2 regions of the Bradyrhizobium sp. NBAIM18 genome follow, and region 2 is predicted to be linked to the other one. Evidence: predicted binding sites of a transcription regulator. Region 2 holds the regulator's gene; the other holds the start of a gene.
What was found. The regulator LexA, encoded in region 2, represses DNA repair genes until DNA is damaged. The targets are predictions, from matches to a motif close to TGTTCNNNNTGTGTTCNG.

Region 1 (8,469 bases), on a different contig from region 2:
AAATTCTGTGCAGACGCGCCGGCCATGAAATTCATGGATGCCGGCCCGCATGAGGTCGCCGGCATCACGTGCTTCGTCTCGCGCTCCGGCTACACCGGCGAGGACGGTTTTGAGATCTCGGTTCCATCAGGCGATGCCGAACGCCTCGCAAAGATGCTGCTGGACAATCCCGACGTGCTGCCGATTGGCCTCGGGGCCCGCGACAGCCTGCGGCTGGAAGCCGGGCTCTGCCTGTACGGCCACGACATCGACACCACGACCACGCCGGCCGAGGCCGCGCTGGAATGGTCGGTGCAGAAAAGCCGCCGCACCGGCGGTGCACGCGCCGGTGGCTTTCCCGGCGCTGCGAAGATCCTCGCTCATTTAGATGGCGGCGCATCCCGCCGCCGCGTCGGCTTGCGCGCCGAAGGCCGCGCGCCGGTGCGCGAGGGCGCGCTGCTGTTTGCCGACGCTGCGGGCGGCGAGCCGATCGGACAAGTCACCTCGGGCGGTTTCGGCCCGAGCCTGAATGCGCCGGTTGCGATGGGCTACGTGCCCACGAATCTGAGCGCGCTTGGCACAAAACTCTTCGCCCAGGTGCGCGGCCAGCGACTGCCCTTGCAGGTCGCCGCCATGCCCTTCGTCAAGAACACCTACAAACGCTGAGGATTCGAAATGACCACGACGCTGTACACCTCTGATCACGAATGGCTGGCGATCGACGGCGATGTCGCCACCGTCGGCATCACCGATTACGCGCAGCAGCAGCTCGGCGACGTCGTATTCGTCGAGCTGCCCAAGGTCGGCCGCGCGCTGAAGAAGGCCGAAGCCGCCGCGGTCGTCGAATCCGTCAAGGCGGCCTCCGACGTCTACGCGCCGATCTCTGGCGAAGTGCTCGAGACCAATGCCGAGCTCGTGGCCGAGCCGGCGCTGGTGAACTCGGACGCGCAAGGCAAGGCCTGGTTCTTCAAGATCAAGATGGCCGACAGAAGCGAGCTAGGCGGCCTCATGGATGAAGCCGCCTACAACGCGCATACGGCGTGAGATGACGAGAACTCTAACCTCACACTCGGTGTCATCGCCCGCGCAGGCGGGCGATCCAGTACGCCGCAGCTTCTCGGTTCAAGCCGAAACGCTTGCGGTTACTGGATGCCCCGCCTTCGCGGGGCATGACAACAACTGCTAGCGAGGACCCATGATGACCGCGCACCGCAAATCCAACGGCGACACCGCCAGTTTCGTCCGCCGCCACATCGGCCCGTCCGCGCGAGACGTCACCGCGATGCTGGAGGCGGTCGGCGCCAAGAGCGTGGACGCGCTGATGGCGGAGACGCTGCCGGCCTCGATCCGGCAGGCCGCCCCGCTCGATCTCGGCAAGCCGCTCAGCGAGACCGAGGCGATCGCGCACATGACCGAGCTTGCGCGTCAAAACCAGGTGTTCACCTCGCTGATCGGCCAGGGCTATTCAGGCACCATCCTGCCCGCGGTGATCCAGCGCAACATCCTGGAGAACCCGGCCTGGTACACGGCCTATACGCCCTACCAGCCGGAGATCAGCCAGGGCCGGCTGGAAGCGCTGCTCAACTTCCAGACCATGATCTGCGACCTCACCGGGCTCGACGTTGCCAACGCCTCGCTGCTCGATGAGGCGACAGCGGCGGCCGAAGCCATGGCTCTTGCCGAGCGCCACTCGCAGGTCAAGGCCAAGGCCTTCTTCGTCGACAAGGACGTGCATCCGCAGACGCTGGCGGTGATGCGCACCCGCGCCGAACCGCTGGGGTGGACTCTGGTCGTCGGCGATCCCCTCACCGATCTCGACAAAGCGGACGTGCTCGGCGCGCTGCTGCAATATCCCGGCAGCTCCGGCGCGTTGCGCGACCTCAGGCCTGCGATCGCGGCGCTGAAGACCAAGGGCGCACTTGCGATCGTCGCCGCGGACCTCCTGGCGCTGACGCTGCTCGCCTCGCCTGGCGAGCTCGGGGCCGACATCGCCATCGGCTCGGCGCAGCGCTTCGGCGTGCCGATGGGCTATGGCGGCCCGCACGCCGCCTATATGGCGGTGCGCGATGCGCTGAAGCGCTCGCTGCCCGGCCGCATCGTCGGCCTGTCCGTCGATTCGCGCGGTGCGCCGGCCTATCGTCTCGCGCTGCAGACCCGCGAGCAGCACATCCGCCGCGAGAAGGCGACCTCCAACATCTGCACCGCGCAGGTGCTGCTCGCCGTGATCGCCTCGATGTATGCGGTCTATCACGGCCCCGAGGGCCTTTCGCAGATCGCACGCAATGTGCATCGCCGCGCCGCCGTGCTCGCGACCGGCTTGCGCAAGCTCGGCTTTGCGCCTGACAGCGAGAACTTCTTCGACACGCTCAGCGTCGATGCCGGCGGCAAGCGCGAGGAGATCGTCGCGCGCGCGCTCGCCGAGAAGATCAATCTCGGCGTCGGTGATACCGCGCTTCGCATCGCGCTCGACGAGACCACGACGCCTGCGACGGTCGAAGCGGTCTGGCGCGCCTTCGGCGGCAAGCTCACCTATGCCGAGATCGACGCCGAGACGCGCGAGGCGCTGCCGGACGAATTGAAGCGCGCTACGGCCTTCCTGACCCATCCGGTGTTCCATGCGCATCGCTCGGAGACCGAGATGCTGCGCTACATGCGCAAGCTCTCAGACCGCGACCTCGCGCTCGACCGCGCCATGATCCCGCTGGGATCCTGCACCATGAAGCTGAACGCGACCACCGAGATGATGCCGCTGACCTGGCCGGAATTCGGCTCGCTGCATCCGTTCGCCCCGCGCGAGCAGGCACGCGGCTATCACGCGCTGTTTGCGCGGCTGGAAAAATGGCTGTGCGACATCACCGGCTATGACGCGATCTCGCTGCAGCCGAATTCGGGCGCGCAGGGCGAATATGCCGGGCTTTTGGCGATCCGTGGCTATCACGCCGCGCGCGGACAGGGCCATCGCAAGATTTGCCTGATCCCCTCCTCCGCCCACGGCACCAATCCGGCCTCGGCCGCGATGGTCGGCATGGATGTCGTGGTGGTGTCTTGCGAGAAGAACGGCGACGTCGATGTCAATGATCTCCGCGCCAAGGCGGAGAAGCATGCGAACGACCTCGCCGCGGTCATGATCACCTATCCCTCGACCCACGGCGTGTTCGAGGAGCACATTCGCGAGATCTGCGACATCGTGCACGGCCATGGCGGCCAGGTGTATCTCGACGGGGCCAACCTCAATGCGCAGGTCGGCCTTTCCAGGCCCGGCGATTACGGCGCCGACGTCAGCCATCTGAACCTGCACAAGACCTTCTGCATCCCGCATGGCGGCGGCGGTCCCGGCATGGGCCCGATCGGCGTCAAGGCGCATCTCGCGCCGTTCCTCCCTGGCCACCCCGCGACGAAGGCAGACGCCCCGGTCGGTCCGGTCTCGGCCGCGCCGTTCGGTTCGGCCTCGATCCTCACCATCTCCTACATCTACATCCTGATGATGGGCGGTGAGGGCCTGAAGCGCGCCACCGAGATCGCGATCCTCAACGCCAATTACATCGCAGCGCGCCTCGATCCGCACTTCCCGGTGCTCTACAAGAACGAGAAGGGCCGCGTCGCGCATGAGTGCATCGTCGATCCCCGTCCGCTAAAAACGACGAGTGGCGTCACCGTCGACGACATTGCAAAGCGCCTGATCGATTACGGCTTCCACGCCCCGACCATGAGCTTTCCCGTGCCGGGCACGCTGATGATCGAGCCGACCGAGTCGGAATCCAAGGCGGAGCTGGATCGCTTTTGCGACGCCATGATCGCGATCCGCAAGGAGATCGCCGAGGTCGAGGCCGGCCGCTTTGAGATCGCAGCCTCGCCCCTGCGCCACGCTCCGCACACCGTGCACGACATCGCCGACGACGATTGGAAGCGCGCTTACACCCGCACGGAGGGTTGCTTCCCCGACGGCGTCTCGCGCACCGACAAATATTGGTGCCCCGTGGGCCGCGTCGACAACGTCTACGGCGATCGCAACCTCGTGTGCTCCTGCCCGCCGGTGAGCGATTACGCAGAAGCTGCGGAGTAGGATGTGTAGGGTGGGTTAGCCTCGCGGCTGCGCAAAGCGCAGTCCGCGACGCGTAACCCACCACTTCTGCGTCCGCTGAACCGAACGGTGGTGGACTACGCCTTCGGCCCTACGGCACTGCGTGCGCCGCTAAGGCGCAATCAGCAACCGGCTTTTGCGATCCCACCGCCACAGCCGTTCATTGGTGAGCAGCGTGCCGCCCCACCAACGTCGAATCGGATTGTGGCGACGGAAATCTTCGCGGCCTTCCAGAACCGCTTTGCCAAATTCGGTCAGCGACAACCGGCTCCGACGATAGGCGGCGTTGCGACCTCGCGCATCGTGCGGGGCGAGCGTCGCGAGTTTCGGATCGAGACCTGCCACCGCCGGCATCGGGCCCGACGCAAGCCCTTCGAGCAACGGACCCAGCTCCCACTGGTCGAACACGCGCGTTTCGAGCAGCCCGCCCGGCTGAAACAGTTCTTTTGTACGGTTGTGCCCCCTTGCAATCAGCTCGATAAGCCGCGCCTCCGTCGCACCCAATCCGGTGATTGGTGACGGCAGTTCAGCTAGCAACGCTTCCAGAGCCGGCTTCAGGAAAGGTAGCCTGGGTAAATCCCTTGTCAGCAACCCGAAGCAAAGTTCAGGCGTCGGCGCCCGATACGCCTCCCAGGCCATGTTGGCTATCTCGAAGTCGCACTCTGCGATCTCCGATTCCCGCACCGTACGATCGCGAAGTTGCGGGCCGTCCGCTTCGCGCAGATCGAAATTGACCCGTCGCAGTCTCAGACAATGGGTGATCGATGGATGGGACCGCAAATAGTCCAGGATCCAGATCAGTTGCAATTGACTGTTAGGCTCAGGGTCGAACCACAGCTCGATGAACTCGACGCCATAGGTCTCGCAAAACCAAACCAGGCCAGTCTCCTTGTGCGCGAGACCGGTCTGAGGCAACCGGCCAACAAGATCGGACCACCGCACCTCCGGATCGCCCCTGTAATAGCCTCCCGTAAGATAGTCCTCGAGGTGGTGCGACGTAGGCAACGGCCCCCAAACGAACCGAAAGATCAACGGGACGACCATGTCAGCACGACCGGCATAGGTGAGACCAACGCCGGACGAACTAGTCAGAATCACACGCTTCATCGTCGACGCGCCCTCACGCAACACGAAACGGGCACCGAAGACGTCGGCAACTCAACGTCCTCAGTGCCCGCTCCTCGCGAAAAATTTCGCGTTAGGTCCTACTCGTCCGCCGGCTCCTCGCCGTCGGCGTCGCGCTCCGGCGTGCCGGCCAGGATCTGCTCGGCGATCAGGCCGGAGTTCTGGCGGATCGCGGTCTCGATCTTGGCGGTGATATCGGGGTTGCCCTTGAGGAACGCCTTCGCGTTCTCGCGGCCCTGGCCGAGGCGCTGGCTGTCATAGGAGAACCAGGCGCCCGACTTCTCGACGATGCCGGCCTTGACGCCGAGATCGAGGATCTCGCCCATCTTGGAGACGCCCTCGCCGTACATGATGTCGAACTCGACCTGCTTGAACGGCGGCGCCAGCTTGTTCTTGACCACCTTGACGCGCGTGGTGTTGCCGACCACCTCGTCGCGCTCCTTGATCGCGCCGATGCGGCGGATGTCGAGGCGGACGGAGGCGTAGAATTTCAGCGCATTGCCGCCGGTGGTGGTTTCCGGCGAGCCGTACATCACACCGATCTTCATGCGGATCTGGTTGATGAAGATCACCATGGTGTTGGATTTGTTGATGGAGGCCGTCAGCTTGCGCAGCGCCTGGCTCATCAGACGGGCCTGCAGGCCCGGCAGCGCATCGCCCATCTCGCCTTCGAGCTCGGCCTTCGGCACCAGCGCCGCGACCGAATCGACCACGAGAACATCGACGGCGCCCGAGCGCACCAGGGTGTCGCAGATCTCCAGCGCCTGCTCGCCGGTGTCGGGCTGCGAGATCAGGAGCTCGTCGATGTTGACGCCGAGCTTGCGGGCATAGACCGGATCGAGCGCGTGCTCGGCATCGATGAAGGCGCAGATGCCACCCTTCTTCTGCGCTTCCGCCACCGTATGCAGCGCCAGCGTGGTCTTGCCCGAGGATTCCGGCCCGTAGATCTCGACGATGCGTCCCTTGGGCAGGCCGCCGATGCCGAGCGCGATATCGAGCCCGAGCGAGCCGGAGGACACCGCCTCGATGTCCATGGAGCGGTCGTTCTTGCCGAGCTTCATCACCGAGCCCTTGCCGAACTGCCGCTCGATCTGGGAGAGCGCGGCGGCCAGAGCTTTACTCTTGTCCATGGAGGATCCTTCGACGATACGCAGGGCAGTTGCGGACATTGGGTCGTGCTCCTTATGGCGAGGATTCGCGTGAGGGACAAACGGTTGCGAGGCAGCTCGGCGATAAAAGCAATGTACCCTATTTGTTCTCAGTTCGCAATATGTTCTTTTGCGGATTTTGTCTTTCTAACTGGACCAACAGACAACGGAGCTGGTCGAACCTGCCATGCTGGATCGTCACGCCGTCCGCACTGAGTGCACAACTGAACAGACGCGGATCCGTTTCTGGATCCTAATGCATCATCACCGCGCGGACCGTGGCCACTATCGGTGATGAGACCGCTGACCTCGCGCTCCCGCCTCCTCGCACGGAAAGAGCGCGCCATGTTGAAGCGACGACGTTTCAAGCAGCAACTGACCCTTCAGGACCGGCTGTCGGCATGGGTGAAGCAGGTCCGCGAGCAGGCGTCCAAGCTACCTCCCGGGCCGGAGCGGGACGCGCTGCTCAAGAAGGCGCGCCAGGCCGACGTTGCCAATCATCTGAACGATTGGGTCAAATCGCCGGGGCTGCAGCCGCCGGAATAGCCGGGCCCGCACCGGTTCCTCAAACGACCCTGACCGACATCAACGACGCGCGACTGGGCGCCGTCATGTTTCCGTAATCCTGCGGCACCGAACCTTTTCGCGGTCTCGGGCCTTCTGTGGGGATGGGACCGCAACTTTTGGGGATCTCTGGTCATGACGAACAACGACACGCACCACGATACGCTGAGGCGAAAGCCGCTGCTGGACGCCGCCCACGAGGAGATGGTGAAGTTCGAGCGCAAGGAAAACGAGTTCCGCAAGAAGGACCGCGAAGAGCGCGCCGCCGAGCTCCATCTGCCGCTGAACGAGATCAAAGTTCATTAGGCGCCGCCAGGACCGCTGTCCGGAGCGGGCCAAGCCCGCCCGCGATGCGGCACTCCGCTCCGGTCCTTGGCCGGAACCTCCGATCGGGCATCGCCGGTCGGGGCGCCGCGACCGCGGATGCAGTAGGTAGCTAAATACTACCAGCGACCCATTGGCGAGCGATGAAATCGCCAGGACCCCTACTGTGCATGGGGTTGTTTTGCCACTTTTGCGAGGCAAGGCGGGCCGGCGCCGTCGATGGGACGGCCCGGCTGCTAGAGCACCGCCAGCAGAATCAGGCCTATCACCAGCACGACGAAGCCAGCCGCCGTCGCGGCGGCAAATGACCGCTCTACGTTATCCATATGATGCCACCCCGTTTCCGGCGGGCCACGTTTCCCCCATGGCTGCGCCGAACGGATAAAATCTTGCCGACGGGTGTGTCCGCAGTGGTGCGGACGGATGTCGAAATTGGGACCGGTACGGGGCCAGTGTGCGGCCTCGCGCGCCTGCTGTCGTCAGCAGCCGGCTAGCTCGCCCGGCTACCGGCCGGCGCGGGGCTCCCGCTCCTCCTGGGTCAGGCGCAGCGAGAAGGCGCGGATCGCGGGCGCCGCCAGCAGCACGACCGGCAGCATCGCGGCCCATGCGATCAGCCAGGACGCCATCCAGTGCCGCACGAACAGCATTGGGCTGCCGGCGGGAAAGCTGGCTACTCCTGCCGCGATCAGCGAGGTCAGACCGGATTGGATGATGCCGAAGACGAAATGCGAGTAGCGGCGGGGAATGCCGAGCATGAGGCGCCCATGGTTGCTTGCCGTGATCAGCAAGCAAGGCACATGCCGTTAACCTAAAGCGGATCCGGCGGCGCTGGTTGAACCCGCGCCTGCCGAACACATCGCGGCCGGGCTCCAGGAACTTTGTTCATGGTCGGAGAACCACGGAGCCCGCGGGCGACATTTTGCTTTCTGCGGAATATTGCGACGACCAACATGTTTGCAGGCGAGCTGAAGGCGATCGGGCGAAAGACGGCCTGAACCGTTTCGCGTTCTGCGTCATAGCGGGCGTCAGTCGGCGCTGGGCAGCCGACGCATGGTGAACTCGATATCGCCGCCGGGCAATTCGCGCCAGGTCTCGACCTCGCTCATATAGCCGGCCTTGGGGTAGCGGGCGAAGAAGGCCTGCGCCCGCTCCCGCGCCGCCGCCCGCGGCAGCGTGAAGGTCTCGCGCAGATAGCCGTCGCCGGCGGACTGGCCGGGCTTGCCGGCCGCCTTGCGCCGGCGCGCCATC
Region 2 (8,469 bases):
TCGGCATGCCGAACCTGCTCGCATCGCCCGATCATTCCGCGACGGCGCGGATCGCGTTGTGGGGCGGCCGCGAGATCGCGATGCTGTTCCTGGCCTCGCTGATCGCGGGGCTCGCGACCACGCCATACGCCGCCTTCCACTTCCATCGCGTGACCCCATACGGCGTGCTCGCCAATCTCGGCGCCATGCCGGTGGTCTCGGCACTGGTGATGCCGGCCGGGCTGTTGGGGCTGCTCGCGGCGCCCTTCGGGCTCGACGGCGTGTTCTGGTGGTTGATGGGGATCGGCATCGAGTGGATGGTCCTGGTCGCGCGCTGGGTGGCGGCCCTGCCGGGCGCCGTCGGCCGCATTCCCGCCTTCGGGATCGCGCCGCTGATCGCAGCGAGCCTCGGGCTCATCGTGATGGGCCTGCTGCGCACGCCCTTGCGTTGGTCCGGCGCCCTGGTGCTGCTGGCAGCGATCCTCTGGGGACTGTCGGTGCGGCAGCCCGATATCCTGATTGCCGGGGATGGCGCCAGCGTTGCGGTGCGTGGCGGGGACGGGCGCCTGCATGTGATCCGCACGAGCAAGGACGGCTTCCTGTTGAAGGAGTGGTTGGCCGCGGATGCCGATCCGCGCGATGCCGGCAACGCCTCGTTGGCGAGCGGGGTGTCGTGTGACGAGTCCGGCTGCGTGGCGCCGCTCGCGGACGGACGGCTGATCGCGTTGGCGACGCGCATCGACGCGCTGGCCGATGATTGCAGCCGCGCCGCGCTGGTGGTGACGGCGCGGCCCGCGCCGTCCGATTGCGCGGCGATGGTGGTCGATCGGGCGCGTCTTGCCAGTCAGGGCGCACTGGCTCTGACGCGACGCGGAGAGGGCTTTTCGGTGCAGGCGGTGAGGACGAGGGGAGCAAGCCGTCCCTGGCTGCCGGCCGGCGCCGGCGAGGGAGATTTCGACGGCAGCCTCGTGCCGAAGGCGGCCGTGCCCCGCAACCGGGACGCAACGCCATCGGAGGCCGACTTGCAGGCCGACGATTGACGCGGATCACAAATACCAGGCCAGCACGGCGTCAAGCCTTCCGTTGCCGATAACCGGCAGGGCCACCATTCGGCTCAGCCCGGCTGCGCAGGCTTCGGAGCCGGCGATCGAGCCGTCATGGGTGAGATCGTCGTTGAGCGCGGGCATGCCGGCGGCCCAGGCGCCGCCGATGCTGCCTTCGCCCCTGGCGATGGACTGCGCCGCATAGCGTGCGGCGAGGTCGGTCTGCGCGCTGCAATCGCCGGCGCGAAAGACCAGCGCCGAACGGTCCTCGTTCGGGACCCAGATCTCGAAGCGTCGCGCAATCGGCGTTGCCTGCGCGGAGAGGAATGTCAGAACCCACGTCTGGTCGGTGCCGGTTCGGTAGGGCACGCCGACGCCGAGATTGATCCCGTCCTTGGCGGCGTCCTCCCAGCGCAGGAAGCTCTTGGCGTCGTGCAGGTCCTTGATGATCAGAGGCAGGCCCGCCTTCCAGGTGCGTCCGGGCAGGCCGAAGCCGCGCGGAAATCTGGTGTGGCGGGAGTTGAATTCGAACATGTCCGCGGTGCCGTAATAGCCATCGACGAGCCCCATCTCATGCGAGAGATCAGGATCGTTGTGCCAGAGTTCGATCGCGCCGACATGCGCCTCGTCGTCGCCGCAGAACAGCACCAGCACGGCTTGCAGGAATTCGCCCGCGAACACCGGCACCGCCACGCCGCAGGTGAGGCCGGCCGCAGCGGCCTGATCGGTCCGCTTGAAATAGGAGTTGGCGAATTTCGTGAGGATGACGGGGTGGCCACAGGCCCAGGCCTTGCCTGGAAGTCCCTCGTCATATCCGAAGTGCAGCTCTTCGCTGACGGCCTTGAACGCGGACAGCCCATCGTCGTAGAGGCCGCCGCCGAATTCCAGCCGCATGCGCGTCCGTTCGGGTACCCAGAGTTCAACGACGCGAATGAAGGTCTTCATCGAGCGTGTCCGCCGCCTCAAACCACGACAGCATCGGTCATTTGGCTGCGGAGCGGACGTTCAAAATGCGGGCAGCACGGCCCAAACTTCGTGCGACGACGAGGCGCGGCGGTGGGCTCGCCGATCGAATGTCCTGAAACACAAACTTACCGGGCTCGCCGGCCTCGGCCGGCGACGGCAATTTCAATCCCGGGCTCGGCCTGTCGGCCGAAGGGCGTCAGCCGATCGGCAGGCGCGTGATCGTGGGCCGCGTGTCGGCGACGATCTGCGGCTTGTGCTCGCGCTCGGGGGCTGGCTGCGTCACCGGCAATTGCAGCACGGTCGCGCGCTGGCCTTCGACGAGCTGCGTCACCAGCACGTATTTGCCGTCGGGGAATTCGATCGCGTCATGATGGCGATCGGGAATGTGCGGGTCGATCTTGCCGAACTTGCCGACGCGAGAGTTCACGGTGCGCGTCCAGATCCAGCGGTTGTCGTAGCGGACGTTGTCGGCGAAAGCGAGCTCCGTCCCCGGCAGGAGACAGACCGCGACGGAGGGATCGGCTTCGGAAGCGAAGCCGCGCGTCGAGGTGCCGCGGAAGGTTGTCGTGACGATCGTCTCGCCGACTTCGGCGGGGCGCGTCGCGACGGCATGCAGGCTGTAGTCACACATCGGGTGCTCCTCATGCTGGGATAGCGACCCGCGTCTCTTTCGAGGCGCAGGCCTCTATCAGAGTGGAAGCATACAACGCTCTGCTCGGTTATGGGCAAATCTGCGGCTCGCGTTCGCAGCACGCGATCACATTATCTTTCCCGGATTCGATAGGAACAAACCTCGCGTCCTTGCATTTGGCCGCAGCTATCAGCACTGCCGGCACAACTCTACCGGCGAAGCAGAGGGAGATTGCTGCGCGCCTGCACGGGCGAATGTCGCGCGGGAAGATGGACCGGACAGCTGGCGCAGAACCAGACAAACCATCCGGCCGGAGCGGACAAACCTCCGCTCCAATCCTGGATCGACGATACCGATCGAAGCGCGCGCGGCGCTGGATGCTTTCGGTATCAGTACTTCCGGTAAAGCCCGATCAGCTTGCCCTGGATCTTCACGCGGTTCGGCGGAAGAATGCGGACCTCGTAGGCGGCATTGGCGGGCTCGAGCGCGATCGAGGCGCCGCGGCGGCGGAAGCGCTTGAGCGTGGCCTCCTCGTCGTCGATCAATGCCACCACGATGTCGCCGGTATTGGCGGTCTCGTTGCGCTGGATCAGCGCCATGTCGCCGTCGAGGATGCCGGCCTCGACCATCGAATCGCCGCGCACTTCGAGCGCGTAGTGCTCGCCCGAGCCGAGCATGTCCGGCGGCACGCTGATGGTATGGCTGCGGGTCTGCAGCGCCTCGATCGGCGTGCCGGCGGCGATGCGGCCCATCACGGGCACCGCGACGGGGCGCTCGCCCTCGTCCGCAGGCGGGCTGGAGCTCGCGCGCACCTTGCCGAGATTGCCCTCGATCACGCTCGGGGTGAAGCCACGGCGATTGCCGGCGGCGGCCTGGAGCTCGGGCAGCTTGATCACCTCGATGGCACGGGCGCGGTTGGGCAGGCGGCGAATGAAGCCGCGCTCCTCGAGCGCAGTGATCAGGCGATGGATGCCTGACTTCGAGCGCAGGTCGAGCGCATCCTTCATCTCGTCGAAGGACGGCGGCACGCCGCTTTCCTTCAGACGTTCGCTGATGAACCGCAGAAGCTCGTATTGTTTGCGCGTCAACATCTCGACCAAAGTCCCCCGGTTGATGTCGTTCGATTCCGACACGATGAAGCCGGCACTAAGCCGCTACATCCTCGAAACAAATCATGAACGGACACTATATGTTCGATATGTGTTCCGCAACTGCTTAATTTATGGTGAACGCGGCCAAGCTCGCGGAATGCGTGTGGCTGGGCGGCTCAGACGGGCAGCCGGAGCACCTCGCAAGGCGTGCCGGCCTCGGCCTTCGGCGCGAACGGTGCGCGCACCAGAAGTACCTGTGCCGCAGCGAGATTCGCAAGAAGGGAGGAGTCCTGATGGCTGACCGGAAGGGCGACGCGCGTGCCGTCGTCGCGCTCCTCCAGCCGCGCACGCAGATAGTCCTCGCGCTGGTCGTTGGCGGCGAGATCGCGGCCCAGCACGGCGCGCTCGCGCCGATGATGAATCGCTGAACGGCCCGACAGGGCGCGAATCAAGGGGACCATGAACAGGAAGGCGCACACGTAGGACGACACGGGATTGCCGGGCAGGCCAATCACGCGCATCGCGCCTATCCGACCGTGCATCATCGGCTTGCCCGGCCGGATCGCGATCTTCCAGAACGCCATCGCGATGCCTTCGCCCTTGAGCGCCTGCTGGACCAGGTCGTGGTCGCCGACCGAGGCACCGCCGGTCGTGATCAGGATGTCGGCGCCGCTCTCGCGCGCGCGGCGGATGCCGGCGGACGTCGCCTCCAGTGTATCGGCGGCAATTCCGAGGTCGATGGTCTCGGCGCCCTCGCTGCGGGCGAGCGCATGCAGGGCATAGCCGTTGGAATAGACGATCTGGCCGCGACCAGGCGTGGTGCCCGGCATCACGAGCTCGTCGCCGGTGGCGAGAACGGCAACCCTCGGGCGGCGGATGATGGCGAGATGCGGATGATTCATTCCGGCGGCGAGGGCGAGATCGCGCTCGGTGAGGCGGATTCCCTTGCGCAGCAGCACGTCGCCTTCGCGGAAGTCGACGCCTGCAGGGCGGATGTGCCGGCCGAAAATGGCGGCTTCCTTGATCGTGACATGTTTGCCGTCGGCAGCCGTGTCCTCCTGGATCACGACGGCATCGGCGCCGTCGGGAACGACGCCGCCGGTGAAGATCCGCACGGCTTCGCCGGGGCCGACGCTTCCCGCGAACGGCCGGCCCGCCGCGACCTCGCCGACGACGGTCAACCTCGAATCGTTTGCCGCGTCGGCCGTGCGCACGGCATAGCCGTCCATCGCCGACATCGCCTCCGGCGGCTGCGTGCGCCGCGCCGCTACATCGCGGGCGAGCACACGATGGTAGGCCTCGTCGAGGCAAACCATCTGTTCAGCCAGCGGCTCGACGCCGGCCAGCACCGCGGCAAGCGCGTCAGAAACCGGCATCAGGGCCACGGGCGAACTCCTGCTGAGCACATCAGTCAATGGGCGGCGAGAGTTCTAGCCGAGTGCAGGCGTGAGGCAAAGCAGCACGCGGGATGATTTATCCTGCGTGATCGCGGGGTGGAGGAGGTCGGCTCAACTCTGCCGCGTCATGATGCGGAAGGCGAGACAGACCGGAACGAGGATTGCCATGGCAAGGACGAGAATGACGAGCGCCACGGCCAACATCGTTCAACGCCCCGTCGGATCGCCCGGACTGATGTCCGCGACGTCGGGCGGCTTGGGACCCTGATCCTTGTCCGGCAGCGGGTCCGCCTGGGATTTTAGGTCGGCGGCCTTGCTGATCAGCTTGGCGGAGAGGTCAGAATCCGAGGTGGTTCTGGCGAATTCGAGCAGGAGAGAGGCTTGCTTGGTGAGATAGGTCTTGCCCAGCACGTCGATCAGTCCAATGTAGAAGTCCCAACGGACTCATGAGTCCGAAGGGTGGTATTCCGTTCCCGGAACTCTGTATAAAAATGCACAAAGTGATCAGGTTCCACATTTTCAGCAGTTTTTGTTCCGGCAAGTGAGCGCGCTCCGGGCTTTCCCGCGGCTCAGATCCCCAGTGCTTTCAATGCGTTCCCGACATCACGCGGCGAGGTGACATGCACGGCGGTCAACCCGCGCGCCCGCGCTCCCTCGATGTTCTCGGCGAGGTCGTCGAAGAACACGATGCGCTCGGCCGGCACGCCGATCGCCGCCACGACATGGTCGAAGGCCTCGGCATCCGGTTTGCGCAGGCCGATGCTGGAGGACAGATACAGCTCGCGGAAATGGCCGAGCAGACCGGCATATTCCTTCGAGAAATGGTCGACGTGCGGCCGATTGGTGTTGGAGAAGGCGTAGAGCGGCATCTGCTTCGCCGCGCGCGGCAGCAGCTCGGCGATATCAGGCATCTCGCCGGCGAAAATCGCGTTCCAGCCTTCCAGGAATTGCGCATCCGAGATGCCGATCCCGAGCGAGGACCGCAGCGAGGCGAAATAGTCCGCATCGCTGATCTTGCCCATCTCATGCAACCGGTAGGCCTCGTCGCGCACATAGCGCGCGATGATGGCCTCGGGCTGGCAGCCGGCATGTCCCGCCCAGCAGGCGATCGCCTTGGAGAAGTCGATGTCGAGCACAACGCGCCCGAGGTCGAACAGCAGCGCATCCGCGCTGCCGGGAGAGAGCGATGTCATTGCGTCCTTTTCACTTCGGTATGGCGCGTCAGTAACGATAGGGCTCGTGGTCGAACAGCGGGAACGCGCTGAACACGCTGGGCGCGTTGGTGGCGGCCGCCGGATGCAGGCAGGATTTGTCGATCTCGGCGAATGAGGTGGCGCCCAGGAGGCCGAGGCAGCGCAGCACCTCGTCTTCAAGCAACTCCAGCATCCGCGCGACGCCGGCTTCGCCGGCTGCCGCCAGCGCCCAGCATTGCAGCCGGCCGATGCCGACGAGGTCGGCGCCCGCCGCGATCGCCTTGACGATGTCGGTGCCGCGGCAAAAGCCGCCGTCGACCATGATCCTGGCGCGGCCCTTCACGGCGTCGACGATCTCCGGCAGCACGTGCATGGCGCCGCGGCCGTGGTCGAGCTGGCGTCCGCCATGGTTGGAGACGTAGATCCACTCGACGCCGTGATCGAGCGCGATCTGCGCATCCTCGGCCGTGGCGATACCCTTGAGGATCAGCGGAATTTTGAACGTGTCCTTGATCATCTTCACGGTCCGCCACTCCAGGCCCTTCTGGAAATCGCCGCCGGTGGCGCGCAGGCGGCTCTCGCGAACGTAGCGCTTGGCGATGTCACGTTCACGACGGCTGTAATGGGCGGTGTCGACGGTCAGGCAGAAGGCGGCATAGGCGTTCTTCTCGGCCCGGCTGACGACGTCGGCGACGAAGGCATCGTCGCCGCGGACATAGAGTTGATAGAGACGCAGTGCATCGGGGGCAGCCTCGGCGGTCGTCTCGAGGCCGGGCTCGGACACCGAGCTCAGCATGTGCGCCGCGCCGAACCTGCCCGCAGCGCGCGCGACGCTCGCCGCGCCATCCGGATCGAAGATCTCGAGTGCGCCGACGGGAGCCAGCACCACCGGCAGACGCAGCTTGCGGCCGAACTGCTCGACGCTGCCGTCGATCCTGCGCACATCGCGCAGCACGCGCGGGCGGAAGGCGATCTCGTCGAGCGCCATGCGGTTGCGCCGCATCGTGGTCTCGGTCTCGGCGGCGCCGACGATGTAGTCCCAGGCATTCTGGTTGAGGTTGGCGCGCGCCTTCCGGATGAACTCGTGCAGGTTCTGGAACGGCTCGTCGCTGGCGCCGAGCTCGACGTTCCGTTCCGGCCGGATGCGGGGCGCTTCATTCATTGTTGTCCTCCCGAGAATTTGAAGTCTTGTCGCCATCGCCTATCGCGTCCGGCCCTCCAAAACCATCCTAAAATCGCATAGCTGCGAAGCGTGGGCGGCCCGGACCGGTGTCGTGTTGCTTCGAAACAGTTTCGGAACGTTGCCAAAAGTTTAGGCCAAGGCGAAGAGATTTCTTCGGTGTACCCGCCAGCGCGGCATCCCGGCCTTGAAGAAACCAGAATGGTATTGTGAGAGATGGACTGGATCGCCATTTGCATGGCGTCTCCCAGCCTCAAGAGAAACGCCAAGCAAAAGGCACCTTCATGCGGAAAACCCTGCTGTTCCCCCTGGGCGCGCTCACGGGAGCGTGCCTGACCCTTTTGGTAGCCAGCCCGCAGGGCGGCGTATGGGCGGCGCGGGCGGCAGTGGGCGCGAATGATGCTTATTCCCAACTCAATCTGTTCGGCGCCGTGTTCGAGCGGGTCAAGGCCAGCTATGTCGAGAAGCCGGACAATGCCAAGCTGATCGAGGGGGCGATCACCGGCATGGTGACCTCGCTCGACCCGCATTCGCGCTACATGAACGCCAAGGCCTGGACCGAGATGCAGGAGACCACGTCCGGCGAGTTCGGCGGACTCGGCATCGAGGTCACGATGGAGGATGGTCTCGTCAAGGTCGTCTCCCCGATCGACGACACGCCGGCTTCGAAGGCCGGCATCATGTCCGGCGACCTCATCGGCAAGATCGACGGCGAGGCCGTGCAGGGCATGACGCTCGAGCAGGCGGTCAACAAGATGAAGGGACCGGTCGACACCAAGACCAAGCTGACCATCATCCGCAAGGGTGCGGATGCGCCGCTCGAGGTTGCGATCACGCGCGAGATCATCCATGTGCGTCCGGTGCGCTTCCGCGTCGAGAACGGCGACATCGGCTATATCCGCATCACCTCGTTCAACGAGCAGACCACCGACGCCCTGAAGAAGGCGATCGCCTCGGTCTCCAAGCAGGTCCCGCCGGAGAAGCTCGCC

Region 1: recA (recombinase RecA) is a predicted target of LexA. The motif match lies at 6,446-6,463, and genes of this name have one in related genera.

What each region holds. Positions count from the first base shown of each region.
Region 1 covers NZ_JADYVO010000004.1:450,580-459,048, forward strand. Annotated here, with positions in the region: gene gcvT (glycine cleavage system aminomethyltransferase GcvT) at 1-645, shown strand, start outside; gene gcvH (glycine cleavage system protein GcvH) at 655-1,023, shown strand; gene gcvP (aminomethyl-transferring glycine dehydrogenase) at 1,178-4,042, shown strand; gene I6F17_RS12655 (hypothetical protein) at 4,172-5,167, opposite strand; gene recA (recombinase RecA) at 5,266-6,354, opposite strand; gene I6F17_RS12665 (hypothetical protein) at 6,679-6,879, shown strand; gene I6F17_RS12670 (hypothetical protein) at 7,033-7,203, shown strand; gene I6F17_RS12675 (DUF2798 domain-containing protein) at 7,725-7,976, opposite strand; gene I6F17_RS12680 (hypothetical protein) at 8,247-8,469, opposite strand, start outside.
Region 2 covers NZ_JADYVO010000007.1:165,808-174,276, reverse strand. Annotated here, with positions in the region: partial or broken gene I6F17_RS17975 (ComEC/Rec2 family competence protein) at 1-1,019, shown strand, start outside; gene I6F17_RS17970 (GAF domain-containing protein) at 1,026-1,967, opposite strand; gene I6F17_RS17965 (hypothetical protein) at 2,185-2,619, opposite strand; gene lexA (transcriptional repressor LexA) at 3,009-3,710, opposite strand; gene glp (gephyrin-like molybdotransferase Glp) at 3,887-5,095, opposite strand; gene I6F17_RS17950 (hypothetical protein) at 5,315-5,518, opposite strand; gene I6F17_RS17945 (HAD family phosphatase) at 5,677-6,300, opposite strand; gene I6F17_RS17940 (alpha-hydroxy acid oxidase) at 6,329-7,462, opposite strand; gene I6F17_RS17935 (S41 family peptidase) at 7,765-8,469, shown strand, end outside.